DNA from 3 places in the Streptomyces sp. NPDC027185 genome. Region 1 is predicted to be linked to each of the others. Evidence: predicted binding sites of a transcription regulator. Region 1 holds the regulator's gene; each other region holds the start of a gene.
What was found. The regulator HrcA, encoded in region 1, represses chaperone genes, less so after heat shock. The targets are predictions, from matches to a motif close to TTNGCACTCNGNNNNNCNGAGTGCNAA.
Positions count from the first base shown of each region.

Region 2: a site for HrcA is predicted at 7,168-7,194, ahead of groL (chaperonin GroEL). Genes of this name have one in related genera too.
Region 3: a site for HrcA is predicted at 3,740-3,766, ahead of groES (co-chaperone GroES). Genes of this name have one in related genera too.

Region 1 covers NZ_JBVHRF010000001.1:771,534-780,788, reverse strand. The annotation lists gene ACZ4M8_RS03355 (SpoIIE family protein phosphatase) at 1-546, shown strand, start outside; gene hemW (radical SAM family heme chaperone HemW) at 836-2,068, shown strand; gene ACZ4M8_RS03345 (Uma2 family endonuclease) at 2,148-2,753, shown strand; gene ACZ4M8_RS03340 (DUF3097 domain-containing protein) at 2,731-3,564, opposite strand; gene ACZ4M8_RS03335 (MBL fold metallo-hydrolase) at 3,624-4,358, opposite strand; gene hrcA (heat-inducible transcriptional repressor HrcA) at 4,541-5,557, shown strand; gene dnaJ (molecular chaperone DnaJ) at 5,558-6,697, shown strand; gene ACZ4M8_RS03320 (nitronate monooxygenase) at 6,946-8,040, shown strand; gene ACZ4M8_RS03315 (16S rRNA (uracil(1498)-N(3))-methyltransferase) at 8,037-8,780, shown strand; gene ACZ4M8_RS03310 (OsmC family peroxiredoxin) at 9,017-9,255, opposite strand, start outside.
Region 2 covers NZ_JBVHRF010000002.1:1,064,089-1,073,343, forward strand. The annotation lists gene ACZ4M8_RS09795 (hypothetical protein) at 342-677, shown strand; gene ACZ4M8_RS09800 (prepilin peptidase) at 815-1,555, shown strand; gene ACZ4M8_RS09805 (hypothetical protein) at 1,596-2,168, opposite strand; partial or broken gene ACZ4M8_RS09810 (helix-turn-helix domain-containing protein) at 2,236-3,194, opposite strand; gene ACZ4M8_RS09815 (dienelactone hydrolase family protein) at 3,356-5,182, shown strand; gene groL (chaperonin GroEL) at 5,353-6,978, opposite strand; gene ACZ4M8_RS09825 (cold-shock protein) at 7,440-7,646, opposite strand; gene ACZ4M8_RS09830 (MoaD/ThiS family protein) at 8,136-8,414, opposite strand; gene thrC (threonine synthase) at 8,528-9,255, opposite strand, start outside.
Region 3 covers NZ_JBVHRF010000006.1:346,720-355,974, forward strand. The annotation lists gene ACZ4M8_RS21485 (helix-turn-helix domain-containing protein) at 1-493, opposite strand, end outside; gene ACZ4M8_RS21490 (hypothetical protein) at 1,103-1,441, shown strand; gene groL (chaperonin GroEL) at 1,556-3,181, opposite strand; gene groES (co-chaperone GroES) at 3,285-3,593, opposite strand; gene ACZ4M8_RS21505 (FtsW/RodA/SpoVE family cell cycle protein) at 4,036-5,475, shown strand; gene ACZ4M8_RS21510 (polysaccharide deacetylase family protein) at 5,618-6,514, opposite strand; gene ACZ4M8_RS21515 (THUMP-like domain-containing protein) at 7,075-8,298, shown strand; gene ACZ4M8_RS21520 (hypothetical protein) at 8,282-8,647, opposite strand; gene tsaD (tRNA (adenosine(37)-N6)-threonylcarbamoyltransferase complex transferase subunit TsaD) at 8,716-9,255, opposite strand, start outside.

The DNA.
Region 1 (9,255 bases):
GCCGCCGACTCCGTCGCCGCGGTGGCCGCCGCCGTCGCCGCCGAGGCCGGTGTGCAGTCCTCCGTCGGCCTGCGCGACGAGGGCGAACAGGCCCGCTTCCTGTCCCTGCTCTACGGCGAGATCGTGCCGCACCCGGACGGCTCCGGCGGCGTCCGCTGCACCCTCGCCAGCGCCGGCCACCCACTGCCGCTGGTGCTCGGCACCGACGGCACGGTCCGGGTCGTCGCCGCGCCGCAGATGCTGCTGGGCGTGGTCGGCGACGCCACGTACGAGAGCGAGGTGTTCGATCTCGCGCCCGGCGAGACGCTGCTCTGCGTCACCGACGGCGTCACCGAACGCCGCTCGGGCCGCAACCAGTTCGATGACGACGACGGTCTGGCCCGTACTCTCGCCGCCTGCACGGGCCTGCCCGCGACCGATGTGGCCGAACACATCCGCCGCGCCGTCCACGGCTTCTCCCCGACCCCGCCCGACGACGACCTCGCCCTCCTCGTCCTCCAGGCCCTCCCGAAGGGACAGCGGGAGGAGGACGACCCGGCGCCGTGACGGGGCGGGAGCGCGCGGACCGGACCGGACCGGACCGCTGACGGGCCCGGCGCCCGGCCCCTCCCGGCCGCGGAACGAGCCCCGGCCCGGCCTCGGCCGCACGGGCCCGCGTCCCCTGCGCACCGGCTGCGGGGCGCGGGAGCCGCCGGACACGCGGTCCAGCGGCAGCGCCCCCTGCGGCCCGCCCGCGCGCCCGCGCCGTGACGTGCCCGCGGCCCGCCGCCCCCGGCCCGGTGCCCGCGGAACGGCCCGGCCCGGGAACCTCCCCGGATGACGGACAATGGTCCCCATGCCTTCCGCACTGCCCGATGGGGAGCCGATGCCCGGGGACGGGGCCCTGCCCGCCGCCGCGCTGACCGGCGCCGCCGGCCGCCCGCTCGGTTTCTACCTGCACGTCCCGTACTGCGCGACCCGCTGCGGCTACTGCGACTTCAACACCTACACCGCGAGCGAACTGCGCGGCCCCGGCGGCGCCCTCGCCTCCCGGGAGACCTACGCCGACCACCTCGTCTCGGAGATCCGGCTCGCCCGCAAGGTGCTCGGCGACGACCCGCGGCAGGTCGATACGGTCTTCGTCGGCGGCGGCACCCCGACCCTGCTGCCCGCCGCCGACCTCGGCCGGATGCTCGCCGCCATCCGCGACGAGTTCGGGCTCGCCCCGGACGCCGAGATCACCACCGAGGCCAACCCGGAGACCGTCGACCCGCGCTATCTCGACGGACTGCGCGAGGGCGGCTTCAACCGGATCTCCTTCGGCATGCAGAGCGCCCGCCCGCACGTCCTGAAGATCCTCGACCGCACCCACACCCCCGGCCGCCCCGAAGCCTGCGTCGCCGAGGCCCGCGCCGCCGGGTTCGCACACGTCAACCTCGACCTGATCTACGGCACCCCGGGCGAGAGCGACGACGACTGGCGCGCCAGCCTGGACGCCGCCCTCGGCGCCGGGCCCGACCACGTCTCCGCGTACGCCCTGATCGTCGAGGAGGGCACCCAGCTCGCCCGCCGCATCCGCCGCGGCGAGGTGGCGATGACCGACGACGATGTGCACGCCGACCGCTACCTCATCGCCGACGAACGCCTCGCCGCCGCCGGTTTCCGCTGGTACGAGGTCTCCAACTGGGCCACCACCGACGCCGCCCGCTGCCGGCACAACGAGCTGTACTGGACCGGCGCCGACTGGTGGGGCGCGGGCCCCGGCGCCCACAGCCACGTCGGCGGCGTCCGCTGGTGGAACGTCAAGCACCCCGGCGCCTACGCCCAGGCCCTGACCGAGGGCCGCTCCCCGGGCGCCGGCCGCGAACTCCTCGCCGACGAGGACCGCCGCGTCGAACGCATCCTCCTCGAACTCCGCCTCGCCGACGGCTGCCCCCTGGACCTCCTCGCCCCCGCGGGCACCCGCGCCGCCGCCCGCGCACTCGCCGACGGCCTCCTGGAAGCGGCCCCGTACGAGGCCGGCCGCGCCGTCCTGACACTCCGCGGACGCCTGCTGGCTGACGCGGTGGTGCGGGATCTGGTGGACTGATTACCGAAAGAGTGAACCGCTGCGGGCGCTCTGCGCCCCCGTCCCGCTCTCCCTACGCTTGCGGCAAAGACGCGGCGTGATGTGGAGGGCCACGGAGATGACCGCTGTGGATGAACGACCGGTGACCGACGTTGCCGAGATCTTCGCGAACCTGGAGGTTCCCGAGGGTTTCAAGGCGGAACTTCTGTGGGGGGACATTGTGATGATGGCCGGGCCTGACTGGGTCCACAACGACATCATCGAAGAGGTGATGGACCAGATTCCCCGGGCCAGGTGGCATCGCAAGCAGACTCAGGACATCGCGATCCCCAAGGAGTCCAGCGAGCCGCAGCCCGACCTCGTCGTGCTGGAGCGCGGAGCCTTCGAGGGCCCCGGCCGTCTGGCCCCTGTGGAGGCGGTGACGCTGCTGGTCGAGGTCGTGTCCCGGAGCAGCGTCGACCGGGACTACGGCGACAAGCGCGCGCTCTACGCGGCGGGCGGGGTCCCGTACTACTTGATCATCGACCCGATGGAGGCCCACTGCATGCTGCTCAGCAAGCCGGCGGGCAGCGGCCCGGATGCCGACTACGACGCCGAGGCGATCACGAAATTCGGACTTCCCGTGTCGTTGGAAGCACTCGGCATCGAGCTGGACACCAAGGATTTCCGCACCCTCCCGCCTCTCAGGAAGCACCGCCGACCGTGACGAAGTCGATCAGTTCCTCGACCCGGCCCAGCAGCGCCGGTTCCACGTCCTTGTAGCTGCGGACGCCCGACAGGATCCGCTGCCAGGCGGCGCCGGTGTTCTCCGGCCAGCCCAGCGCCCGGCACACGCCCGTCTTCCAGTCCTGGCCGCGCGGCACCACCGGCCACGCGGCGATCCCCACCGACGACGGCTTCACCGCCTCCCACACGTCGATGTACGGATGGCCCACCACGCACACGTGCGGATCGCTCACCTCCGCCGCGATCCGGGACTCCTTCGAGCCGGGTACCAGATGGTCGACGAGGACGCCCAGGCGTGCGTCGGGTCCGGGGGAGAAGGCGCGGACGATCTCCGGGAGATCGTCGATGCCCTCCAGGTACTCCACGACGACGCCCTCGATGCGCAGGTCATCGCCCCACACCCGCTCGACCAGCTCCGCGTCGTGCCGCCCTTCCACGTAGATCCGCCCCGCGCGGGCGACCCGGGCGCGGGCGCCGGGCACCGCCAGCGAGCCGGACGCCGTCCGCGCCGGAGTGCTCGCCGCCGCACGCCCCCGGGGCCGTACGAGCGTGACGACCTCGCCCTCCAGCAGGAAGCCGCGCGGCTCCATGGGGAAGACGCGGTGCTTGCCGAAGCGGTCCTCCAGGGTGACCGTCGGCCCCTGCGCCGACTTCTCGCAGCGGATCACCGCCCCGCAGAACCCCGTGGTCACCTCCTCGACCACCAGATCCGTCTCCGCCTCGACCTCGGGCGCGGGCCGCTGCTTCTTCCAGGGCGGGGTGAGGTCGGCGCTGTACCGCTTGCTCTGCATGGTGTCGGGATGCCTGTTCTGTGACGGGTCGGGCCGGGGCGGGCGGGTACGGGGGTGGTTCAGACGGGCGGGGCGCCGAAGCGGGCGGCGAGCGCGTCCCGCTGGGCGCGGACGAACGCGGCGTCCACCACGGCGCCGTGCCCGGGGACGTACCGCGCGTCCTCGCCGCCCAGGGCCAGCAGCCGGTCCAAGGCGGCGGGCCACTGCCGTCCGAGGGCGTCGGGCCCGGCGGACGGGGCGCCGGACTCCTCGACGAGGTCGCCGCAGAAGACGGTTGCGGGCTCCGCGCCGCGCCCCGGGGCGAGCACCGCGAGGTCGTGCGCGGTGTGGCCGGGTCCGACGTCGGCGAGCAGCACCTGCCGGTCGCCGAGGTCGAGGGTCAGCTCGCCGTGTACGCCGTGGTGCGGCAGCACCAGGATGTCGGTGGCTTCGGTGGCCGCGTCCGGGTCGGCGCCGTGGCGCACCGCGTCCTCGCGCAGCGCCTCCTGTCCGCGGGCCATCAGCGCGGCGGCTCCGGCGGCGGCGAAGACCCGCACCCCGGCGAAGGCGGCGGTGCCCAGGACGTGGTCGAAGTGCGGATGGGTCAGCGCGATGTGGGTGACGTCACGGCCCAGCACCCGGCGGACGGCGAGCCGCAGGGCGACGCCGTCGCGGAGCGTGGCGCCGGTGTCGACGAGCAGCACGCCGCCGTTGCCCTCGACGACGCCCACGGTCTCGTCCCAGCCCGGCATCCGGCGGCGGGCGACGCCGTCGCCGAGCCGCTCCCACCCCGCCTCTTCCCAAGTCGTGCGCATGCCGAGACGCTATCGGTAGCGCGGTGGTGACGCCCGGCGGATCACGGGGCGTGGCCGGTGTCGCACGCGGGACCCTTGCCCTGCCGGTGCGCCCCGGCCGTACACTGGAGCGGTACTGGCACTCGGACCGGTGGAGTGCCAGGCGAGGGAGCCGCAGGACGGCGGGACTGGAGGTGTGCGCGGTGCTCAGTGAACGCAGGCTGGAGGTGCTGCGTGCCATCGTCCAGGACTACGTCGGCACGGAGGAGCCCGTCGGTTCGAAGGCGCTGACCGAGCGCCATCGGCTCGGTGTCTCCCCGGCCACGGTCCGTAACGACATGGCGGTCCTGGAGGAAGAGGGGTTCATCGCCCAGCCGCACACCAGCGCGGGCCGGATCCCCACCGACAAGGGCTACCGCCTCTTCGTCGACAAGCTCGCCGGCGTCAAGCCGCTCTCCAGCCCCGAGCGCCGGGCGATCCAGAACTTCCTGGACGGCGCGGTCGACCTCGACGACGTCGTGGGCCGTACGGTCCGGCTGCTCGCGCAGCTGACCCGGCAGGTCGCGGTGGTGCAGTACCCGTCGCTGACGCGCTCCACCGTCCGCCACGTCGAACTGCTGGCGCTGGCCCCGGCGCGGCTGATGCTCGTACTGATCACCGACACCGGACGGGTCGAGCAGCGGTTGATCGACTGCCAGGGGCCGTTCGGCGAGGCGTCGTTGGCGGATCTGCGGGCCCGGCTCAACAGCCGGGTGGTGGGGCGCCGGTTCGCGGATGTGCCGCAATTGGTGCAGGATCTTCCGGACTCCTTCGAGCAGGAGGACCGCGGCACGGTCTCGACGGTGCTGTCGGTGCTGCTGGAGACGTTGGTGGAGGAGACCGAGGAGCGGTTGGTGATCGGCGGTACCGCCAATCTGACCCGCTTCGGGCACGACTTCCCGCTGACGATCCGGCCGGTGCTGGAGGCTCTTGAGGAGCACGTGGTGCTGCTCAAACTGCTCGGGGAGGCCAAGGACTCGGGCATGACCGTACGTATCGGGCATGAGAATGCCCATGAAGGACTTGCGTCCACGTCGGTGGTCGCGGTCGGCTACGGTTCGGGCGACGAGGCAGTCGCCAAACTCGGCGTGGTCGGACCGACCCGCATGGACTACCCCGGAACGATGGGAGCGGTACGCGCAGTGGCACGTTACGTCGGACAGATCCTGGCGGAGTCGTAAGTGGCCACGGACTATTACACGGTCCTCGGTGTCGGCCGCGACGCCTCGCAGGACCAGATCAAGAAGGCTTTCCGGCGGCTGGCGCGCGAGCTGCACCCGGATGTGAACCCGGATCCGAAGACCCAGGAGCGGTTCAAGGAGATCAACGCCGCTTACGAGGTGCTGTCGGACCCGCAGAAGAAGCAGGTCTACGACCTCGGCGGCGACCCGCTCTCGCAGGCGGGCGGCGGTGGCGGCGGAGCCGGTGGCTTCGGTGCCGGCTTCGGCAACTTCTCCGACATCATGGACGCGTTCTTCGGTGCCTCCTCGCAGCGCGGACCGCGCTCGCGGACCCGGCGCGGCCAGGACGCGATGATCCGTCTCGACGTCGAGCTGGACGAGGCGGCGTTCGGGACGACCAAGGAGATCCAGGTCGACACCGCCATCGTGTGCACCACGTGCACCGGTGAGGGCGCGGCCCCCGGCACCTCCGCGCAGACCTGTGACATGTGCCGCGGTCGCGGTGAGGTCTCGCAGGTCACGCGGTCCTTCCTCGGTCAGGTCATGACGTCGCGGCCGTGCCCGCAGTGTCAGGGCTTCGGCACGGTCGTGCCGACGCCGTGCCCGGAGTGCGCCGGTGACGGCCGCATCCGCTCGCGCCGCACGCTGACCGTCAAGATCCCGGCGGGTGTCGACAACGGCACCCGTATCCAGCTCGCGGGCGAGGGCGAGGTCGGCCCCGGTGGCGGTCCCGCCGGTGACCTCTACGTCGAGATCCACGAGCAGCCGCACCCCGTCTTCCAGCGGCGCGGCGACGATCTGCACTGCACGGTCACCATCCCGATGACGGCGGCGGCGCTGGGCACGAAGTGCCCGCTGGAGACGCTGGACGGGGTGGAGGAGATCGATGTCCGGCCCGGCACGCAGTCCGGCCAGTCGATCCCGCTGCACCAGCGCGGTGTGACCCATCTGCGGGGCAACGGCCGCGGCGATCTGATCGTCCACGTCGAGGTGCAGACCCCCTCCAAGCTCGACCCCGAGCAGGAGGAGCTGCTGCGCCGCCTGGCCAAGCTCCGCGGCGAGGAACGCCCGACGGGCCAGTTCCAGCCGGGGCAGCAGGGGCTGTTCTCGCGGTTGAAGGACGCGTTCAACGGGCGGTAGGCGTACCGGCCGGGGGTCCGGGGGTCGTCCTCCGGGGCGGCACCGTCAGCCCGGTCAGCAGGGGCTGTTCTCGCGGTTGAAGGATGCGTTCAACGGGCGGTAGGCCGTTGGGGATCTGTGCAGGTGGGGCCCGGGGTTCTCCCGGGCCTCACGTGTGTCCGGCGACAGGTGGCCGATCTTGTGCGGTGGCCGGGGCGGGTGGGTCTGCCCGTTTCGGTGCGGTGCGCGGGGCATGACACGATGTGGCCATGTCCACCGCGCTGACCGCTCTTTGCCGTCATCCGATCGTGCAGGCGCCGATGGCGGGCGGCGGTTCCGGTCCGGAGCTGGCCGCCGCCGTCGGTGAGGCGGGCGGGCTCGGGTTCCTCGCCGCCGGGCACAAGACCGCCGACGGGATGTACCAGGAGATCAAGCGGGTGCGCGGGCTGACCGGCCGCCCCTTCGGCGTCAATCTCTTCCTCCCGCAGCCCGAACTCGCCGGCCCCGCCGCCGTCGAGGTCTACCGCGAGCAGCTCGCCGCGGAGGCCGCGTGGTACGGGGCGGGTCTCGGTGAGGTCGATCCGTACGGCGGCTCGGACGACGGGTACGAGGCGAAGCTGGCGGTGCTGCGCGAGGATCCGGTGCCGGTGGTGTCGTTCCACTTCGGCTGTCCCTCCCGCGCGGTGCTCGCCTCGCTCGCCGCGGTCGGGACGTACACCGTCGTCACGGTCACCACGCCGGACGAGGCGCGGGCGGCCGAGGCGGCGGGTGCGGACGCGGTCTGTGCGCAGGGCGTCGAGGCGGGTGGTCATCAGGGCACCCACCGGGATGATCCGCATGCCGACGGCACCGGCGCGCCGTTCGGGCTGCTCTCGCTGATCGCGCAGGTCAGGGCGGCGGTGCGGCTGCCGGTGATCGCCGCCGGAGGGCTGATGCGCGGTGCGCAGATCGCCGCGGTGCTCGCCGCCGGGGCCACCGCGGCGCAGTTGGGCACCGCTTTCCTCGCCACCCCCGAGTCCGGTGCGCACCCGCTGCACAAGAGCGCGCTGACCGACCCGCTGTTCACCCGTACCGAGCTGACCCGCGCGTTCACGGGGCGTTTGGCGCGGGGCCTGGTCAACCGCTTCCTGCGGGAGCACGGACCGTACGCCCCGGCCGCCTATCCGGCGGTGCATCAGCTGACCGCCGGGCTGCGGAAGGCTGCCGCGCAGGCGGGGGACGCGCAGGGGATGGCGCTGTGGGCCGGGCAGGGGCACCGGCTGGCGCGGGAGCTGCCCGCCGGTGCGCTGGTGGCGTTGCTGGCGTCCGAACTGGACGCGGCGCTCGGGGAGTTGAACGGTCGTAAGGTGAGGGACGAGGGATGACGGCACCGGTTTTCGTGGTGGATTCGCTGGCGGGCGCGCGGCCCGGCGGCACGCTGGTGCTGGACGGCCCCGAGGGTCGGCACGCGGTGTCGGTGCGGCGGCTGCGGGCCGGTGAGGACGTGGTGCTGACGGACGGCGCCGGGACCGGCGCGTACGGCACGGTCGCGGCGGCCGAGGGCAAGGACCGGCTGACGGTCGCGGTGGCGGAGGTCCGTACGGAGCCCGCGCCGCCGGTGCGGATCACCGTCGTCCAGGCGCTGCCCAAGGGGGACCGCGGGGAGCTGGCCGTGGAGACGATGACGGAGACCGGGGTGGACGCCGTCGTGCCCTGGGCGGCGTCGCGGTGTGTGACGCAGTGGCGGGGTGAGCGGGCCGCGAAGTCGCTGGCGAAGTGGCGGGCGACGGCCCGGGAGGCGGGCAAGCAGTCGCGGCGGCTGACCTTCCCCGAGGTGGCCGCGGCGCACTCCACCAAGCAGGTGGCCGAGTTGCTGGCGGCGGCCGATTTCGCGGCCGTGCTGCACGAGGAGGGCGCCACCCCGCTGGCCACCGCGGAGTTGCCCGCGGCCGGTTCGGTGGTGCTGGTCGTCGGCCCCGAGGGCGGCGTCGCCCCGGACGAGCTGGCCGCCTTCGCCGCGGCGGGCGCCGCCCCGTACCGGCTGGGACCGACGGTGCTGCGCACCTCCACGGCGGGTACGGCCGCGACGGCGCTGCTGCTGGGGCGGACCGGGCGCTGGAGCTGAGGGCGGGCGGGCCGGGGCCGGGTGTGCCACCGCCCGCCCGCACCGGCCGCCTGCCCGCCCACCAGGCCGCACCGCACCGGCCGTGCGTCGCGTGTCCGGCCCGCCACCCGGCTTGTCCGCTCGGTCCGCCGGTTGCCGGGCCCGGTGCGTGGCGCCGGTCATCCGCCCCGTATCCGGCCCGCCCGCCCCTCGGTACGGGCGCCGGGCGGCCGGCGCCCGTACCGGCCGGGCTGCCGTCAGCCGACGAGTTCGGCGTCGAGGGTGATGTTCCCGACGCCCTTGAGCGCCTGGCTGACCGGGCAGTTGGCCTTGGCGTTCTGCGCCGCCGCCTGGAAGTCGCCCTCCGACAGGCCCGGGACGCGGGCCCTGACGGTCAGGGCGATGGCGGTGATGCCCACGCCCACCTGGAGGGTGACGTCGGCCTGGGTGTCGATGATCTCGGCGGTGTGGCCCTGCTCGGCGAGGCCGTGCGTCA
Region 2 (9,255 bases), on a different contig from region 1:
CGGCGTGGTCACCGGGATCTTCGGCGGCGCCGTCGGCACCCTCCTCGCCCCGCTGGCCTCCCGCCCACCGGGGTGGTCGCGGGCCCCTTCACCGGGCTCCTCTTCGGCGCCGTCCACCTGCTCATGGACGCGTACGCGTCCGTGGGCCCGTCCGGCATCCACCCATACGGGAACAGCGGCGCCGAAACGGCCGGACGAAGAGCCCGGCACCGCATCACGGCCGGACTGCTGTCCGGACTCGTCCTCGGCATTCTCCATGGCTTCACGACCACGGCCCTCGGCGGCACCCTGCGGGGCACCGGTCTCCGGCCTCACAGGGCGAGGTCGTCCTGGAGTTCACCATGCCCTGGCGCTCCTACTGGGATTTCCACCAGAAGTACGGAAGGCCGAACCAGCAGAAGGGCGTCTTCCGCGAAAAGACCTCCGCAACGGTCCACCAGGAGCAGCTGATCAAGGGGAACCGCGCCAACTTCAAGACCGATGAGCAGGTCAACCAGGTCTACGACGAAAGGACCCACCACAACATCGGCATCGGACACGGGAACCAGGCCGCGTTCCGCTCCAAGATCACAGGCGTCCGGGAGGTCGCCCCGCAGGAGCTGACGCAGGCCGTCGCCGCCCGAGCCGCGATGAAGGACGCGATCAACGCCCAGGTCCAGGCCGAAGCGCAGGCGTAGCGCCAGGGCGGGTGACGCCGGTGGGGCTTTTCCCCACGGGCGTCACCCGCTTCCTTCCGCCCTCCCCGCACCCGGCAAGAAGCGTCACCCGTACGGAGACGGGCCACCGCCACCCACCCCTCCACTACCGTGCCGACGTGGACCTCACACTGACCCTCCTCGGTGCCGCCTTCGGCGGCGCGGCCGGAGCGCTCGTACCGCGCGCCGCCTACCGCTTCGCCGTCGAACCGGCGGAGCCCTGGCGCACCCGGTGCCCCCGCGGCCACCCGCTCGCCGGGCCGTGGGGCGGTTGGCTCGGACTCGCCCGCTGCCCGTCCGGCGGACCCGCGGAGAGCGGATGCCGGTACGGAACCGGGCAGACCGTCGCCCCCGTCGTCTCGGCGCTGGTGGGCGGGGTGCTCGCCGCCGTGGTGGGCGCCCGCCCGGAGCTGGCGGTGCTGCTGCTCGTCGCGCCGTTCGCGGTGCTGCTGGCGGCGGTGGACGGCACCGTGCACCGGCTGCCGGACGCGGTGACCCTGCCGCTGGCCGCCGCGACCGTCGCCCTCCTGGGCGCGACCGCGCTGCTCCCCGGGCACGACGGCGACTGGCTGACGGCGGTGGCGGGCAGCCTGGCGCTCGCCGCGCTCTACGGCGTGCTCTTCCTCGTCAACCCGGCGGGCATGGGCCTCGGCGACGTGAAACTGGCGCTCTCCGTCGGCGCCCTCCTCGGGTGGTACGGCTGGCCCGCCCTCCTCCTCGGGACCTTCGCCGCCTTCGGAACGGGCGCGCTGTTCGGAGTGGCGCTGATGGTGACGCGGCGCGCGGACCGGCGCACGGCGATGGCCTTCGGTCCGTTCATGCTGGCCGGGACGCTGATCGGCGTGATCACCGCACGCTAGCCCCGGCCACCTCGCCGGTGGCTCCCAGCAGCACCCCGTCTCAGCGCATCACCAGCCCCAACCCCTGCTCCAACCGCTCCGCCTGATCGGGCGTCACCAGCGCCAGAATCGTGTCGTAGACGCCGTACTTCTCCCGCGGGAAGTCGACGTAGCGGAAGGTCCGCAGGTCATCACCGCCAGGAGCCAGGGCATCGATCGCCTCGGTGGCCGCCAGATGGTCGTAGTACTCGTCCGAGAAATGCTCGGCGGGGACGGCGACCGCTATGCCGTTGCGCTCGAACTCCAGGGTGTCGTCCCGGGAGGCGCCGTCCGGCGAGCGGTCGCCCTCCACCAGGCGGACCTTGGTGACCGTGACGGCGCCGCCGGTCAACTCCGCGGCGCGCTCCAGCAGCGAGGCGTAACCGGGCTCCAGATAGTCGATGTCGTCGGCGTGGATGGACAGCGCTATGCCGAACGTCTCCAGCGCACAGGCGACCTCGTACGGCCGCAACGGCTCGTCCGCGCCCGTCACACACTCCGCGAGCACCCGCCGGACCTGCTCCGGCGCCACCACCCCGGCTTCCTCCAGGACGGCACCGACCCGCGCGTACGTCATCGTCTGCGTGTTCGACATGGGAGCATCCTGCCAGAGGGGTATGACAACACGGGGCCCTGTGGACAACGGAGTTGGGCTCCGCGCGTCAGGCGGCGCGCCCGGCCACCTCGTCGGTCAGGGCGGCCAGCAACCAGTCGTGCGCGGTGCCGGGCGTCGGCACCGGACGGCCCCCGCGCGGGCGCAGGACCTCGGCGGTGAGCGCCCAGTACGGGTCGATCCGCGGATCGGCGGCGAGGCGGGCGGCGAGAACGCGCCGGAAGTCCGGCGTGTCCCGGACACCCCCGGAGGCGGCGTACGCGGCGACGAAACAGTCCAGCGCCTCCCCGGCGTGCGGCGCCCGCTCCCGCCGCAGCCGCGCGCCCGCCAGCTCGTACGCCTCGCCCAGCCCGTCGTACAGGACCTCCGGGCGGAAGTCCGGGCCGGAGCGGTGCGCCGCGGGCTGCGGGCGGGCGGTGCCGTCGCACGGACGGGTCACCAGGGCGTGCAGGCGGGCGAAGGCCAGGACCTGCGCGGGCGTCGGATCGTCCGGCGGCACCGGAACCGCCTGGTCCAGGAAGGCGGCGAGCGCCCGGGGCGCCATCCGCGGCGGCAGCCAGGCGCGCCAGAAGCGGACGAGCGGATCGGTGCTGGGCGGCGCCGCCCAGCACCGATCAGCCGCAGCCGGTCCGCGCGCTCCCCGGGCGGACACTCCTGGACGAGCCGGAGTCCGGCCTCCCGCCAGCGCAGCGCCGCCATCCGGCCACCGAGCTGACGCAACTGCCCGGCGACGGCGTCCTCCAGCACCCCGCCCGCCCCCGCCTCGTCCTCGACGATCCGGCGCACCTGGGGTACGGGCAGATCCAGGGCGCGCAGGGAACGGATCAGCCGCAGCCGGTCGAGCGCGTCCGGTCCGTACCGGCGGTGGCCGCCCGCACTGCGCGCCCGCTCCGGCAGCAGCCCGCGATCCGAGTAGAACCGGACCGTCTTGACCGTGACCCCGCCACGTTCCGCCAGCTCACCGATGCTCCACAGCCCGTCGGACACCGTCACTTGAACCTCCCTCAGGGGGAGTTCCTACCGTACCGGCGGACGCGGCGCGGACGGCCCGGACAGGGGACGGGCCGTCCGGCCGCCCCTCGGGCCCGGAGGGGCGCACGCCCTGACGCGGACGCGCCCCTCCGCCCCCGGGGAACGCCCCGACGGACGAGACGAGCAAGGAGCGGACGATGAACGAGCGGACCGGAAACCACGGCGGACACCCCGCCCACGAGACGCCGCCCGGCACCCACTTCATCCTGGTGCCCGGCGCCTTCACCGGCGGCTGGGTCTGGGAGGAGACCGCGGCCCGCCTGACGGCGGCGGGCGCGCAGGCACACGCCGTCACGCTCATCGGCCCCGAGGGGGCGCACCCGGACGGGCCCGCGCCGGACCTGGAGGCACACATCGCGGTGGTCGTGCGCGCGATCGACGCGGCGGGAGAGACCGGGGCGGAGCAGACCGGGGCGGAAAGGGCCGAGGCGGAAGGGAACGGGGCGGCGGGCGCCACCGCCGGACCCGCCGAAGGCCCGGCCGACTCCGCCCCCGTGGCCCCCGGCGACGCGCCCGCCCCCGGCCCGGCCGCCGCCACCCGCGCACCCGCCCCCGGCATCGTCCTCGTGGGCCACGGCTACGGCCTGCACCCCGCCCTCGGCGCCGCGGACCGGCGGCCGGACCGCGTGACGCGGCTCATCGCCCTGGACACCGCCCCGCCCCGGAACGGCCAACCGGCCTGGGCCACCGTGCCCGACCAGCGCATACGGGAAGAACTCGCGGGCCACGCGGGAGCGGACCCGGCGGGCGGCGGGGGCGGGGCCCGGCCGGACACCGCGGGCGGCGGGGGCGGGGCCCGGCCGGACACCGCGGACACCGCGGGCGGCGCACCCGTCGGCGCGCTCCCCGCGCCCGGCTCCCCCGCCGCCTGGCACCGCTGGGGCAGCACCGCGAGCCTCCCGGCAGCGGCCCTGGAACGCCTCACCCGGGACGCCGCCCCGCAGCCCCTCGGCACCCTCCTCCAGCCGCTGCGGCTGACCGGCGCCGCCGCCGGCATCCCCACGACCGGCATCCTCTGCACCGCCAACGGCGCGAGCATCGACCTGGTCCAGATCCAGGTCGACCTCGGCGAACCGGCGCTCCAGCCGCTCACCGCACCCGGTGTGCGCTTCCTCGAACTGCCCACCGGACACTGGCCGATGCTCTCCGACCCCGACGCTCTCGCCGACGTCCTGCTGCGCGCGGCTGCGGGCGAGGGCCGCCGCCTCACCCCGGCGGGCAGCCAACCGCCGCCGCACCTGCGGCCGTTCGTCATCGACGTACCAAAGGTGCCGCGCGAGCGGAACGAGACCGTCGATCTGCACCTCCCCGGGGGCGACGGCCCCCACCCGGCGGTGCTCCTCGTCCACGGCGGCCCGGTCCCGAAGAGCGCCCGGCCCACACCGCGCGACTGGCCGGCGCTCACCGGGTACGCCCGCCTCATCGCGGCCCACGGCGCGATCGGCGCGGTCCTCGACCACCGGCTGCACGACCTCGACGGCTACCCGGACGCCGCCGAGGACATCGCGGCGGCGGTGGCGCGGCTGCGCGCCGACCCGCGGGTGGACGGCGACCGGATCGCGCTCTGGTTCTTCTCCGGCGGCGGACTGCTGGCCGCCGACTGGCTCAGCGCCCCGCCGCCGTGGCTGCGCTGCCTCGCCGCGAACTACCCGATCCTCGCCCCGCTGCCCAACTGGGGCCTGGACGGTGACCGCTTCCGGCCGGTGAGGGCGGTCCGTGGCGCGGGCGACCTGCCGCTCGTCGTGGTCCGGGCCGGCCGCGAACTCCCCGAACTCGCCGCGACCGTGGAAGAGTTCCTGACCGCCGCCGCCGGACACGGCACCACCGTCGACGTGATCGATGTCCCCAAAGGCCACCACGGCTTCGAGACCGCCGACAACCACGCCGACGCCGACCGCGACGCACTCCGCACGGCCGTCCGCACAGCGGTCCGGACCGTCGTGGACCACCTGACGCGCCCGTAGGGAACACACCCGCAAGGAAGGAATCCGCAGGGAAGGAATCCGCAGGGAACGGGCCCGGAAACGCCGCCGGGGCGGCACTTCCTCCGGAAGAATCCGAAGGAGGTGCCGCCCCGGCGAACCGTGGGACGGAGATCCGTCCGTCCCGCCGCGTACGGCGGGACGGGGTGGGATCAGAAGTCCATGTCACCGCCGGGCATGCCGCCCGGAGCGCCCGCCGCGGCGGCCTTCTCCGGCTTGTCGGCGATGACGGCCTCGGTGGTGAGGAACAGCGCGGCGATGGAGGCGGCGTTCTGCAGCGCGGAACGGGTCACCTTCGCCGGGTCGATGATGCCCTCGGCGATCATGTCGACGTACTCGCCGGTGGCGGCGTTCAGACCGTGGCCGACGGCCAGGTTGCGCACCTTCTCCACGACAACGCCGCCCTCAAGGCCGCCGTTGACGGAGATCTGCTTCAGCGGGGCCTCCAGGGCCAGCTTCACAGCGGCGGCACCGGTGGCCTCGTCGCCCTCCAGCTCCAGCTTCTCGAAGACGCTGGAAGCCTGCAGCAGGGCGACGCCACCGCCGGCGACGATGCCCTCCTCGACGGCCGCCTTCGCGTTGCGCACGGCGTCCTCGATGCGGTGCTTGCGCTCCTTCAGCTCGACCTCGGTCGCGGCACCGGCCTTGATGACGGCGACGCCACCGGCGAGCTTCGCCAGGCGCTCCTGGAGCTTCTCGCGGTCGTAGTCCGAGTCGCTGTTCTCGATCTCGGCACGGATCTGGTTGACGCGGCCCTGAACCTGCTCGCTGTCGCCGGCACCGTCGACGATGGTGGTCTCGTCCTTGGTGATGACGACCTTGCGGGCGCGGCCCAGCAGGTCGAGACCGGCGTTCTCCAGCTTGAGGCCGACCTCCTCGGAGATGACGGTGCCACCGGTGAGGATGGCGATGTCGCCGAGCATGGCCTTGCGGCGGTCACCGAAGCCCGGAGCCTTGACGGCGACGGACTTGAAGGTGCCACGGATCTTGTTGACGACCAGGGTCGACAGGGCCTCGCCCTCGACGTCCTCGGCGATGATCAGCAGCGGCTTGCCGGACTGCATGACCTTCTCCAGGAGCGGCAGCAGGTCCTTCACGTTGCCGATCTTGGAGTTGACGATCAGGATGTACGGGTCGTCGAGCGACGCCTCCATACGCTCCATGTCGGTGGCGAAGTACGCCGAGATGTAGCCCTTGTCGAAGCGCATACCCTCGGTGAGCTCCAGCTCCAGACCGAAGGTCTGGGACTCCTCGACGGTGATGACGCCTTCCTTGCCGACCTTGTCCATGGCCTCGGCGATCAGCTCGCCGATCTGGGTGTCAGCGGCGGAGATGGAGGCGGTGGAAGCGATCTGCTCCTTGGTCTCCACATCCTTGGCCTGCTCCAGCAGGGCGGCGGAGACGGCCTCGACGGCGGTCTCGATGCCCCGCTTGAGGGCCATCGGGTTGGCACCGGCGGCGACGTTGCGCAGACCCTCACGGACCAGCGCCTGGGCCAGGACGGTCGCGGTCGTCGTGCCGTCACCGGCGACGTCGTCCGTCTTCTTCGCGACCTCCTTGACCAGCTCGGCGCCGATCTTCTCGTACGGGTCCTCCAGCTCGATCTCCTTGGCGATGGACACACCATCGTTGGTGATCGTGGGGGCGCCCCACTTCTTCTCAAGGACGACGTTGCGACCCTTGGGGCCGAGGGTCACCTTGACGGCGTCGGCGAGCTGGTTCATACCGCGCTCAAGGCCGCGCCGCGCCTCCTCGTCGAACGCGATGATCTTGGCCATGTGAAGTGGTCCTCCCAGGACGAAGGGGGCACCTCCCGCGCCTTCGGGGCGTGGAGGCTCTTTCCTCCGGACCGCGCTGGCGCCCGCGACGGACGGCCCACCGAGGGAGCGGTTCCTTCCCGCCCCGCCTGCGGACCTCACCGACGGTCCAAAACTGTCACTCTCACTCGGAGAGTGCTAACGCAATGATTAGCACTCGACCCCATCGAGTGCAAGCGCCCCTCCGCAAGGAGGGCACGTTGAGGGGCGGCGGCCGGGCGACGGGCGGGCGCAAGGCGCCCTTCGAAGAAGGGCACGTTGAGGGGCGGTGGCCGGGCGACGGGCGGGCGCAAGCGCCCTCCGCAAGAAGGGCACGTAGAGACCCCTCCGCCGCCCCGCCCCCCCCCGCGCAGCAGGAGACCCGCACCCCAACCGGGGTGCGGGTCTCCTCGATGCTGCTCGATGCTGCAGTCGGTCGGCGCTCAGCCGGCCGCCACCCGGACCATGTCCGCCTGCGGCCCCTTCTGGCCCTGCGAGATCTCGAACTCGACTCGCTGACCCTCCTCAAGGGTGCGGTAGCCGTCCATCTGGATCGCGCTGTAGTGGACGAAAACATCCGCACCACCGTCGACCGCGATGAAGCCGTACCCCTTCTCCGCGTTGAACCACTTGACGGTGCCCTGAGCCATGCCTAACTCCCCTATTACTGGCCCTTGCGCAGGACCGCACTCCGCGGACCCGGGTCAGACCTCACCCCGCGAATGGCCCGTGGGGTGTGCGCCGGAACGCGTCGACCGCCGCCGAATGTATCCGCACCGACGCCCAGCGCAACAGGTCAATCGGACGAGAATTCTGACGGCGCGAGAAGTGGCGATATGCCCAGAACTGGCAATATTCCCGGGCAACTCGGGCCGGACAAAAGGCACTTGAGACGCAAACACCGCACACACTTTGCACACAACTCATCGCGATCCCGGGGCACTGAGAAGGCCGCCGCACCGTGCTCGACGAGCAGAAGAAGGGGATCCGCGAAATGGTATCGCGTTTTGCAGGACTGTTTCACAACGCGGAATCGCTCCGTCCGGATATCCGAACGGAGCGATTATCGGCCAGTAAGAGAAAGGAATGGCGAAAACCATTCGCCACCAGGGTGGCGGCTCCCCGCCCCCGGCCCGGCGTCAGCAGCCGCCGGCCACCGCCGGGATGATCGAGATGCCCGCGCCGTCCGGCGTCGGGGTCTCCAGGCCCTGCTCGAAGCGGACGTCGTCGTCGTTGACGTAGACGTTCACGAAGCGCCGCAGCTTGCCCGCGTCGTCCAGCACCCGGGCGGCGATGCCCTGGTGGTTCTTCTCCAGATCGGTGATGACCTCGGACAGCGTCGCGCCCTCGGCGGTGACCTCGGAGGCGCCGCCGGTGTACGTGCGGAGGATGGTGGGGATGCGGACCTTGACGCTCATGGGTTCTGCCTTCCAACGACTGCGGATACGTCTGCGAGGCCGCCCGCCGCGCCCGGACGGGGCGGGCGGCGGACGGACCGGATCGGCCGGCTACCGGCCGGGGCGACCGGGAGTCAGCCGGCCAGACCGGCCGAGCGGAACGCGTCCAGGCTCGGGCGGATGGTGGCCGTGGGGCCGGTGGTCGGGGCGACGGCGTCAAGCGTCTTGAGGCCGTCGCCGGTGTTGAGGATGACGGTGGTCAGGGACGGGTCGAGCAGGCCCGCTTCGAGGAGCTTGCGGGTCACGCCGACGGTCACCCCGCCCGCGGTCTCCGCGAAGATCCCCTCCGTCCGCGCCAGCAGCTTGATCGCGTCCACGACCTGCTCGTCGTCGACATCCTCCACCGCGCCGCCCGTCCGGCGTGCGATGTCGAGGACGTACGGCCCGTCGGCCGGGTTGCCGATCGCCAGGGACTTGGCGATGGTGTCGGGCTTCTGCGGGCGGACCACGTCGTGGCCCGCCTTGAACGCCGTCGACACCGGGGAGCAGCCCTCCGCCTGGGCACCGTAGATCTTGTAGGGCTTGTCCTCGACGAGGCCGAGGGCGATCAGCTCCTTCAGCCCCTTGTCGATCTTGGTGAGCTGGGAGCCGGAGGCCACCGGGATGACGATCTGGTCCGGCAGCTTCCAGCCGAGCTGCTCGCAGATCTCGTACGCCAGCGTCTTGGAGCCCTCGCCGTAGTAGGGGCGGAGGTTGACGTTGACGAAGCCCCAGCCCTCGCCGAGCGGGTCGCCGATCAGCTCGGAGCAGAAGCGGTTCACATCGTCGTAGTTGCCCTCGATGCCGACGAGGTCGCCACCGT
Region 3 (9,255 bases), on a different contig from region 1:
TGGTTGCACTACTGAGGACGGCCTGTCGTGCCATCCGGATCGAAACCAGCGTCTCAGCGTGCGCCGCGGACTCCGTGGTAGGGGCCCGCGTGATCATCTCCCGAACGTATCCGGGCGACTGAAGCGGACCGGGCACGACCACCGGATGCTGGATGCGGATCGTCTGCGCTTCGGCTTCCAGCTCGATGAAGTCGAGGTAGTTCTGACCGATGCGGTCGGCGTAGGCCGCCCACCAGCCTCCGCCGATCGGCTCCTCAGCCGCCTTAGCGACTTCCTCCACACCAGCCGGGTCACCGACGCCCAACTTGGCGCACAGGCTCCGCACTTCATCACCCGAGATCCGGTACGTGCCGCGCTCGATGCGACTGAGGCGGGTGGTGTCCCAACCCATGAGCTTGGCCGCATCGCCGGACTTCATGGAGCCACGCCAGCGACGCAACTGACCGCCAACTCTGCGCCGTTTGATAGTCGGTGTCGCTCGCTTCTGCGCCATGGTCGCAGTTTGGCACGTCGTTGACCACGCTGGCGACTGAGACAGATGTTCCACCCTTTTGGCAATGCGTGCGCCACTGTTGCATTCAGACCGCCAAAAGGAGCACAGCGGGTGCGGGCCGGAAAGCAGCCAGTGACCATGGCGCCTCCCCCCTCGCTGGCTGGCGCCGTAAAGCTTCCAGAGAACGGCGACGCCTCCGAGCACTGCGAAACAGAACTCGCCGCATGAGAAGACCCCCGCGACGCTGCTGAGCGGCGACCGTCCGGGGGCGTGGCCCTCAACCCCATGGAGGTTGACGACAGTGCTGCACCTTATCCGAACGATCTTCGAAACCTTGACGGCCCGACTACTGCCCGCCCAGGGCTGCCACCGGGCCGCAGACCCGTGTCCCGTGAGGCACCAGGTTGAGGCTCCGCCCGCACATCCTGCGCTCGTACCCTCCCCCGCACCGCGCTGCGAGGACGTCCCCCTGGTACGCCCCTACGTCCTCACTCCCTCGGAGCGGCGGCAGGAACACCGCGTACAGCGGACACGGCGGCGCCAGCTGTGGTCGACGGCGCACGGTGCCGTCGGAGCGAACCTGCTCCGCGGAGGGGCGGTGACCGCCCGATGAACTCCATGGACCACGCCCGGCTGCTGCCGTGGACCAGTCCCGACGGAAAGCCGTCCTACCTCATCGGCGGCACGGGGACCGGGTACGTCTCGCGGCTCGCCGACCGGATGGAGGCGGAGCAGATGGAGGCGGCGGCGGCGCTCATCGAGGAGGCCCGCCGCACGCTCGGCTCCTGTGCGTGGACGCCCGGCGAAATCCACCTGTTGGCCTACGACTTGAGCGATGCGCTGACCAAGGTGCACCGGGTGTCGGAGAGCCGGGGTGGCCGCTTGCGGCAGATGGCGGACGACCTCGACGCGGAGGACGGCGGCGGGGGCGGCGCTTCAGCTGCCTGACGCGGGACCCGATCCCGTACCCGCTCGGCGCCTCCGGACACACCGCGAGGCCCGGCCCCCCATCGGGGACCGGGCCTCGCGTCGCGCTACCGGCGCGGCCTGTTGAGGGCCGGGTCAGTGGGCGTGGCCGTGGCCGTGGCCGGCCTCGGCGGGCTCCTCCTCGGCGGGCTTCTCGACGACCAGGGTCTCGGTCGTCAGGAGCAGCGAGGCGATGGAGGCGGCGTTCTCCAGGGCGGAGCGGGTGACCTTGACCGGGTCGATGACGCCGGCCTTGACCAGGTCGCCGTACTCGCCGGTGGCGGCGTTGAAGCCCTGGCCCTTGTCCTGCTCGGCGACCTTCGAGGTGATGACGTAGCCCTCAAGGCCGGCGTTCTCGGCGATCCAGCGCAGCGGCTCGACGGCGGCGCGGCGGACGACGGCGACACCGGTGGCCTCGTCGCCCTCCTTGCCCAGGCCGCCCTCCAGCACCTTGGCGGCGTGGACGAGCGCGGAGCCACCACCGGAGACGATGCCCTCCTCGACCGCGGCGCGGGTCGCGGAGATGGCGTCCTCCAGGCGGTGCTTCTTCTCCTTCAGCTCGACCTCGGTGGCCGCACCCACGCGGATGACGCAGACGCCGCCGGCGAGCTTGGCGAGGCGCTCCTGGAGCTTCTCGCGGTCCCAGTCCGAGTCGGTGGTCTCGATCTCGGCCTTGATCTGGTTGACGCGGCCGAGGACGTCCTCGGAGTTGCCGCCACCGTCGACGATGGTGGTGTCGTCCTTGGTGACGGTCACGCGGCGGGCGGTGCCCAGCACGTCCAGACCGGCCTGGTCGAGCTTGAGGCCGACCTCCTCGGCGATGACGGTGGCACCGGTGAGGGTGGCCATGTCGCCGAGCATCGCCTTGCGGCGGTCGCCGAAGCCGGGCGCCTTGACGGCGACGGCGTTGAAGGTGCCACGGATCTTGTTGACGACCAGGGTCGACAGGGCCTCGCCCTCGACGTCCTCGGCGATGATCAGCAGCGGCTTGGAGCCACCCGCCTGGATGACCTTCTCCAGCAGCGGCAGCAGGTCCTGGATCGAGGAGATCTTGCCCTGGTGGATGAGGATGTACGGGTCCTCCAGGACCGCTTCCATCCGCTCCTGGTCGGTGACCATGTAGGGCGAGAGGTAGCCCTTGTCGAAGGCCATGCCCTCGGTGAAGTCCAGCTCCAGACCGAAGGTGTTGGACTCCTCGACGGTGATGACACCGTCCTTGCCGACCTTGTCCATCGCCTCGGCGATCAGCTCGCCGACCTGCTTGTCCTGGGCGGACAGGGCCGCGACGGCGGCGATGTCGGTCTTGTCCTCGATGGGACGCGCGGTCGCGAGCAGGTCGTCGGAGACGGCCTTGACGGCGGCGTCGATGCCCTTCTTCAGGGCGGCGGGGGAGGCGCCGGCGGCGACGTTGCGCAGACCCTCACGGACCAGCGCCTGGGCCAGCACGGTGGCGGTGGTGGTGCCGTCACCCGCGATGTCGTTGGTCTTGGTCGCCACCTCCTTGACGAGCTGGGCGCCGAGGTTCTCGTAGGGGTCGTCGACCTCGACCTCACGCGCGATGGTGACGCCGTCGTTGGTGATGGTCGGCGCGCCGAACTTCTTGTCGATGACGACGTTGCGGCCCTTGGGGCCGATCGTCACCTTCACCGTGTCGGCAAGCTTGTTGACGCCGCGCTCCAGGGCGCGACGGGCGTCCTCGTCGAACTTCAGGATCTTCGCCATGAGTTACGTGTCCTTAACGTCGTGCTCTCAACGAACTGCGCCCCTGCCCCGGTGCTTGGACGCGGGAACCAGGGGCGCAGATCACAGCAGGATGCTGGGTGACTTACTTCTCGACGATCGCGAGAACGTCGCGAGCCGAGAGGACGAGGTACTCCTCGCCGTTGTACTTCACCTCGGTGCCGCCGTACTTGCTGTAGAGCACGACGTCGCCGACGGAAACGTCGAGCGGAAGACGGTTGCCCTCCTCGAAGCGACCCGGACCGACGGCCAGGACGACGCCCTCCTGGGGCTTCTCCTTGGCAGTGTCCGGGATGACCAGGCCAGAGGCCGTGGTCTGCTCGGCGTCGAGCGGCTGGACCACGATGCGGTCCTCAAGCGGCTTGATGGCAACCTTGGTGCTGGCGGTCGTCACGATCCGACCTCCCCCTTCGGAGATCTCACGGGGTTAACTGTCTGAGGTGGCGAGCAGATGGATCCGTCGTCGCGGGTGCCGGACCAGCCCATCGCCGTGCTTAGCACTCCCCTTCGGAGAGTGCCAACGCCGACACTATGACGCGGTTAGCACTCGGTCAAGTGGAGTGCCAGTCGTGCCGGAAACGGGTCGGCGCGGCGGACGGCGGGCCCCGGGCCCGGTCCCGGTGCGCCATACCCCGCGCCGCTCCGGCCGGATACCGTGCCGAACCGGACACATCAGGGGCGGCCGCCGCAACCTGGCACCACGGGCTCCGGTCTTCCCTCAGGGTTGCCGAGCAGGCCACAGGGGCGGGCGGCTTCCCGGACGACGGAGGAAACAGGTGCGAGGAGCGAGGAGTGCGGCGCGCGCCGCCCGGGAGGAGAGCGACGTCGAGCGCACGATGACGTTCGCCGCGCTCGCCCAGGCGCCCGACCGGCGCCGGACCGAGGCCTGGATGCTCGCCTTCGCCGTCGCCATCACCGTCGGCGGTTACGTCTACACCGGCCTGTCGATGGAGGGTCGGCTGCCCGGCGGACTGCCGTGGTTCGCCGGCGCGATGGTGCTGATCGCGTTCGTCCCGCATCTCGTCGTCCGCCGCGTCGCCGAGCGCGCCGACCCGCTGATCCTGCCGCTGGCCACCCTGCTCACCGGCATCGGCCTCGTCCTGCTGAACCGGCTGGACATCACCTACGAACGGCTGCCGCGCCTGCAGACCGCGCAGGCGGCCGACGGGCAGCTGCTGTGGACGGGGCTCGGCGCGGCGGTCTGCGTGGCGATCCTGCTCCTGCTGCGCGACCACCGGGTGCTCCAGCGGTACGTGTACGTGACGATGGCGGTCGGGCTGGTGCTGCTGATGGCGCCGGCGTTCTTCGGCGCGGACCAGTTCGGCGCCAAGCGGTGGATCCTGATCGGGCCGCTGTCGTTGCAGCCCGGCGAGTTCGTGAAGCTGATGATCGTGGTGTTCTTCGCCGGATACCTCACCGTCAACCGCAACGCGCTGGCGCTGGCCGGGCGGCGGGTGATGGGGGTGCAGCTGCCGCCCGGCCGGCAGCTCGGGCCGATCTTCACGATCTGGGTGATCAGCCTGCTGGTGCTGGTCTTCGAACGCGATCTGGGGACGTCGCTGATCTTCTTCGGCGTCTTCGTGATCATGCTGTACATGGCGACCGAGCGGACCGGCTGGGTGGTCTGCGGTCTGCTGATGGCGGCGGTCGGCGCGGCGGTGGTCGGGTCGGCGGAGCCGCACGTCAAGGGCCGGGTGATGGCCTGGCTGCACCCGATGGACATCTTCCTGCCGCCGGAGAAGCGGCCACCGGGGCTGATCTCCGCGCAGTCGGCGGAGTCGCTGTTCAGCTTCGGCAGCGGCGGCGTGGGCGGCGCCGGGCTGGGTCAGGGCCACCCCGAGCTGGTCGGGTTCGCGGGCAACAGCGACTTCATCCTCACCACCGTCGGCGAGGAGCTGGGCATGGCCGGGGTGATGGCGGTCCTGCTGCTCTACACCCTGCTCGCGCAGCGCGGGTTCCGGGTCGGGGTGAGCGCCCGCGACCCGTTCGGCAAGCTGCTCGCCGTGGGGCTGTCGGGCGCGCTGATACTCCAGGTCTTCGTGGTCGCCGGGGGCGTGACGGGGCTGATCCCGCTGACCGGCAAGGCGCTGCCGTTCCTCGCCAAGGGCGGATCGTCGCTGGTCGCGAACTGGATGATGGTCGCCGTCCTGCTCCGGATCAGCGACGCGGCACAGCGGCGCCGGGAGCCGGTGGGCGCCTTCGCCCGGCGCACCCGGCGGCGCGCGGCCCGGCGCGGCGGCGTACCCGCCCCGCGCGCGGGCGCGCCGGGACGCTGACGGGCGCGCCCCGGCCGCCGGGGCGCTGACGACCGGGGCGGTGCGCCGCGCCGTGGCCGCCCGTACGGTACGGACCCGGTGACCGCCTCGTACGCGGTGGTCGGGAGCGGCGCGCGCCGGGCGCCGTCCGTACGGGGCCGGCTCAGACGTAGTCCTCCAGGCGGGCGAGGGCGAAGCCCTGTTCGGTGGCGGTGCGCAGGACGTTGCGGAGCAGGTCGGGCATGGTGGCCTGCCAGTCGTCGCGGCCCCGGAAGTGGCTCAGGATGATGTCGCCGGGGTGGAGCTTGCCGTCGCCGCGGCTGTAGTCGATGCGGTCGGGGAAGAACTCCTCGGCCCACAGCGGGACCACGCTGATCCCGCACGAGGCGGCGACCTCCAGGGTTTCGCGGGTGTAGTCGCCGTAGGGCGGGCGGAAGAGCCGCGGGGTGCGGCCCATCTCGCGGGTGAGGTTCTCCTGCTGGCCGCAGATCTCCTTGCGCTGCTCCTCGACGCCGAGACCGGGCAGGTAGGGGTGGTGCAGCGTGTGGTTGTGCACGCCGTTGCCCTGCTGCTGGACGGTGCGGAAGAAGCCGTAGCCCTTGCCGTCCTTGGCGAGGTAGTCGCTGAGGAACGCGCTGTAGGGGATGTGGAGCTCCTTCGTCATCCGGAGGAACTCGGGGTCCTTGTCGTAGCCGTCGTCCAGGGTCAGGAAGACGATCTTCCGGTCGGTCGGGACGCGGGAGAGGGCGACCGGGAGCTTCGGGTCGTCACCACGGGAGAAGACCGGCTCGGTGGTGACGTGCGGTTTGGCGGCGGGTGGCTCGGGGGGCTCCAGCGGCGCCTCGTCCAGGCCCCAGCGGGCGGCCACGGCGTCGCGGCGGGCCTGGGCCCGTTCGATCAGCTTGGCCTGGGTGAGCAGGGCGCGGGCGGCGGGGGCCACGGCGGGGCGGCCGTGGGCGGGGACGTTGTCCTGGGAGGAGGGCGTCGCGGCGGCGGAGCAGCCGACGGCGAGCAGGCCAAGGGCGCCGAACGCGGCCAGGGAACGGGTGCGGTGCGCCACCGGGCGGGGCGCCGGCCGGACCGGCCCGGGACACCCGGATCGCGAGAAAAGTCTGATTAGCTGCATAACGCCGGATCGTGGCAGCGCCCTCCGCCGCGCCGCCGCCCGCCACGCGGCAGAGTCAGGCGACCGGCCCACGCCCCCCGGCGCGCCGTCCGCCCGACGGCCCCACCCGCCGTACGCCGAGCGGGTCAGGGCAGACCAGGGGCGTATCACCGGTTCCGTACGGGCCCGGGTTCCGTCCCCTACGGGTCCTGGCGGTCCCGTAGGGGCTCCGCTCACGTCCCGTACGGGTCCTGGTCCCTCCCGTACGGGCTCCGCACCCGGCTCGTGCGGGCCACGGCCGCTCCCGTACGGGTTCCGGGCCCGGCTCGGCCGGCTCCATGCCCGGCTCGTGCGGACTCCGGCTCGCCCCGTACGGGTTCCGGTTCTGCCCCCTCCGGGCCCGGCCGGCCCGTAAGGACCCGGGGAACACCCCGTGAGGGCTCGCGTAGAAGCTCCCGTACGGGGCTCCCCCGCCCGTTCGCCGGCCTCCCGGCGCGGCGAGGAATGATGGGGGTGTGACCGATCCCGACTCCTTCGCCGCGCTGCTGACCTCCGAGGGGCAGGCGCTGCTGGACGCCCTGCACGACCACGACCCGGCCGATGAGCTGGCCACCGCGACCCGGCTGCGCCGGGAGCATCCGGCGGAGCTGGTCTCCGCCGCGCTGGGGCAGGCGCGGCTGCGCCAGCGCGCCGCGGCCAAGTTCGGGGACGATGCCCGGCGGATGTACTTCACGCCGAACGGTGTCGAGCAGTCCACCCGGACCGCCGTCGCGGAGCACCGCGCCGCCCGCCTCGCGGCGCTCGGCGTCCGCTCCGTCGCCGACCTGTGCGCGGGCATCGGCGGGGACGCGCTCGCGCTGGCCCGCGCCGGGATCCGGGTGCTGGCCGTCGACCGGGACCCGCTGGCCTGCGCCGCGGCCCGCGCCAACGCCGCGGCGCTCGGGCTCGACGGGCTGATCGAGGTCCGCTGCGCGGACGTCACGGGGACCGACACCGCCGGCTACGACGCGGTCTTCGTCGATCCGGCACGGCGCACCAAGGCGCGCGGCGGGCGGATCTTCGACCCCGAGGCGTACTCGCCGCCGCTGTCCTGGGCGATCGGCGCGGCCCGCACCGCCCCGTACGCGGCGCTGAAGATCGCGCCGGGCGTACCGCACGAGGCACTGCCCGAGGACGCCGAGACCGAGTGGATCTCCGACGGCGGCGACGTGAAGGAGGCGGTGCTGTGGTTCGGGCCCGCCGGGGACACCGCGCCCGGGGCGGTCCGGCCCGGCGGCCGCCGGGCGACGCTGCTGCCCGCCGGGGAGTCACTGCTCGGCGCGGGCCTGCCCGACCCGGAGCCGGGACCGGTCGGCGGCTGGCTCCACGAACCGGACGGCGCGGTGATCCGCGCCCATCTCGTCGCGGACGTCGCCCGGCAGGTCGGCGGACGGCTCATCGACCCGACGATCGCCTACATCACCGCGGACACCCTGGTCCCGACGCCGTACGCCACCTCCTACGCGATCACGGACGTCCTGCCGTTCCACGTCAAGAAGCTGCGGGCGCTGCTGCGGGAGCGGGAGGTCGGCGTCGCGGTGATCAAGAAGCGCGGGTCGGCGGTGGAGCCGGAGGAGCTGCGCAAGAAGCTCAAGCTCAGCGGACGGAACAGCTGCACGGTCTTCCTCACCCGGGTCGCCGGGGCGCCCGCGATGCTGCTCGGGCACCCGGCGAACGCGCAGGTCACGCCCGGTCGGTGAGGTCCTCGGCGTAGATCTGGGCGAGCGGCTGCGGGCCGATGTACTGCTGGCAGGCGCAGGGGCCGGCCTCGTAGCGCACCGGCCGGTGGTCGGCGTCCCAGGCGACCGGCCGCTCCACCGGCTCGTGGCATTTGCCGCTCTTGTCGTGCTTGGCGAGATGGTGGGTGCAGCCGCAGACCGGCTTGGGCGGCTCCTGGGCGGCGGCCAGTTCGGCGCGGCGGGCGCGGTCGGTCTCCAGGCGCTCCATCCGGCGCTCGTGGCGGGTGCGCAGCGCACCGCGCGCCAGGTCGGCGACCTTCGCGAAGCCACCCGCCAGGAAAAAGATGAAGACCCACCAGAACCAGTCCATGCCCGCCTCCCCGCGCGCCGCCGGTCGTTCGGCCGCTGCCAGGGTAGCGAGGGCCCCCGCCCGTCCGGTCAGCCGTAGAGGTTCTCCTTGCTCAGCTCGTGGACGTGGTCGTGGTCATGGGTGTGACCGTGGCCGTGGGCGTGCGCGCCGGGGACGTGGGGTTCGGTGACCGGGAGGGAGGAGTCGGCGGGGAGGTCCCAGTCGGAGGCGGCGCGGCCGCGGGCCACCATCTCCGCGCCGAGCGCCGCGACCATCGCGCCGTTGTCGGTGCACAGCTTGGGCCGCGGCACCCGCAGGGTGATCCCCGCGTCCTCGCAGCGGCGGGCGGCCATCGCCCGCAGCCGGGAGTTGGCCGCGACACCGCCGCCGATCATCAGGTGGTCGACGCCGTTGTCCTTGCAGGCACGGACGGCCTTGCGGGTCAGCACGTCCACCACCGCCTCCTGGAAGGACGCCGCGACGTCCGCCACCGGCACCTCCTCACCGGCCGCCCGCTTCGCCTCGATCCAGCGCGCCACCGCGGTCTTCAAACCGGAGAACGAGAAGTCGTACGCGGCGTCGCGCGGCCCCGTCAGACCGCGCGGGAAGCGGATCGCCTCCGGATCGCC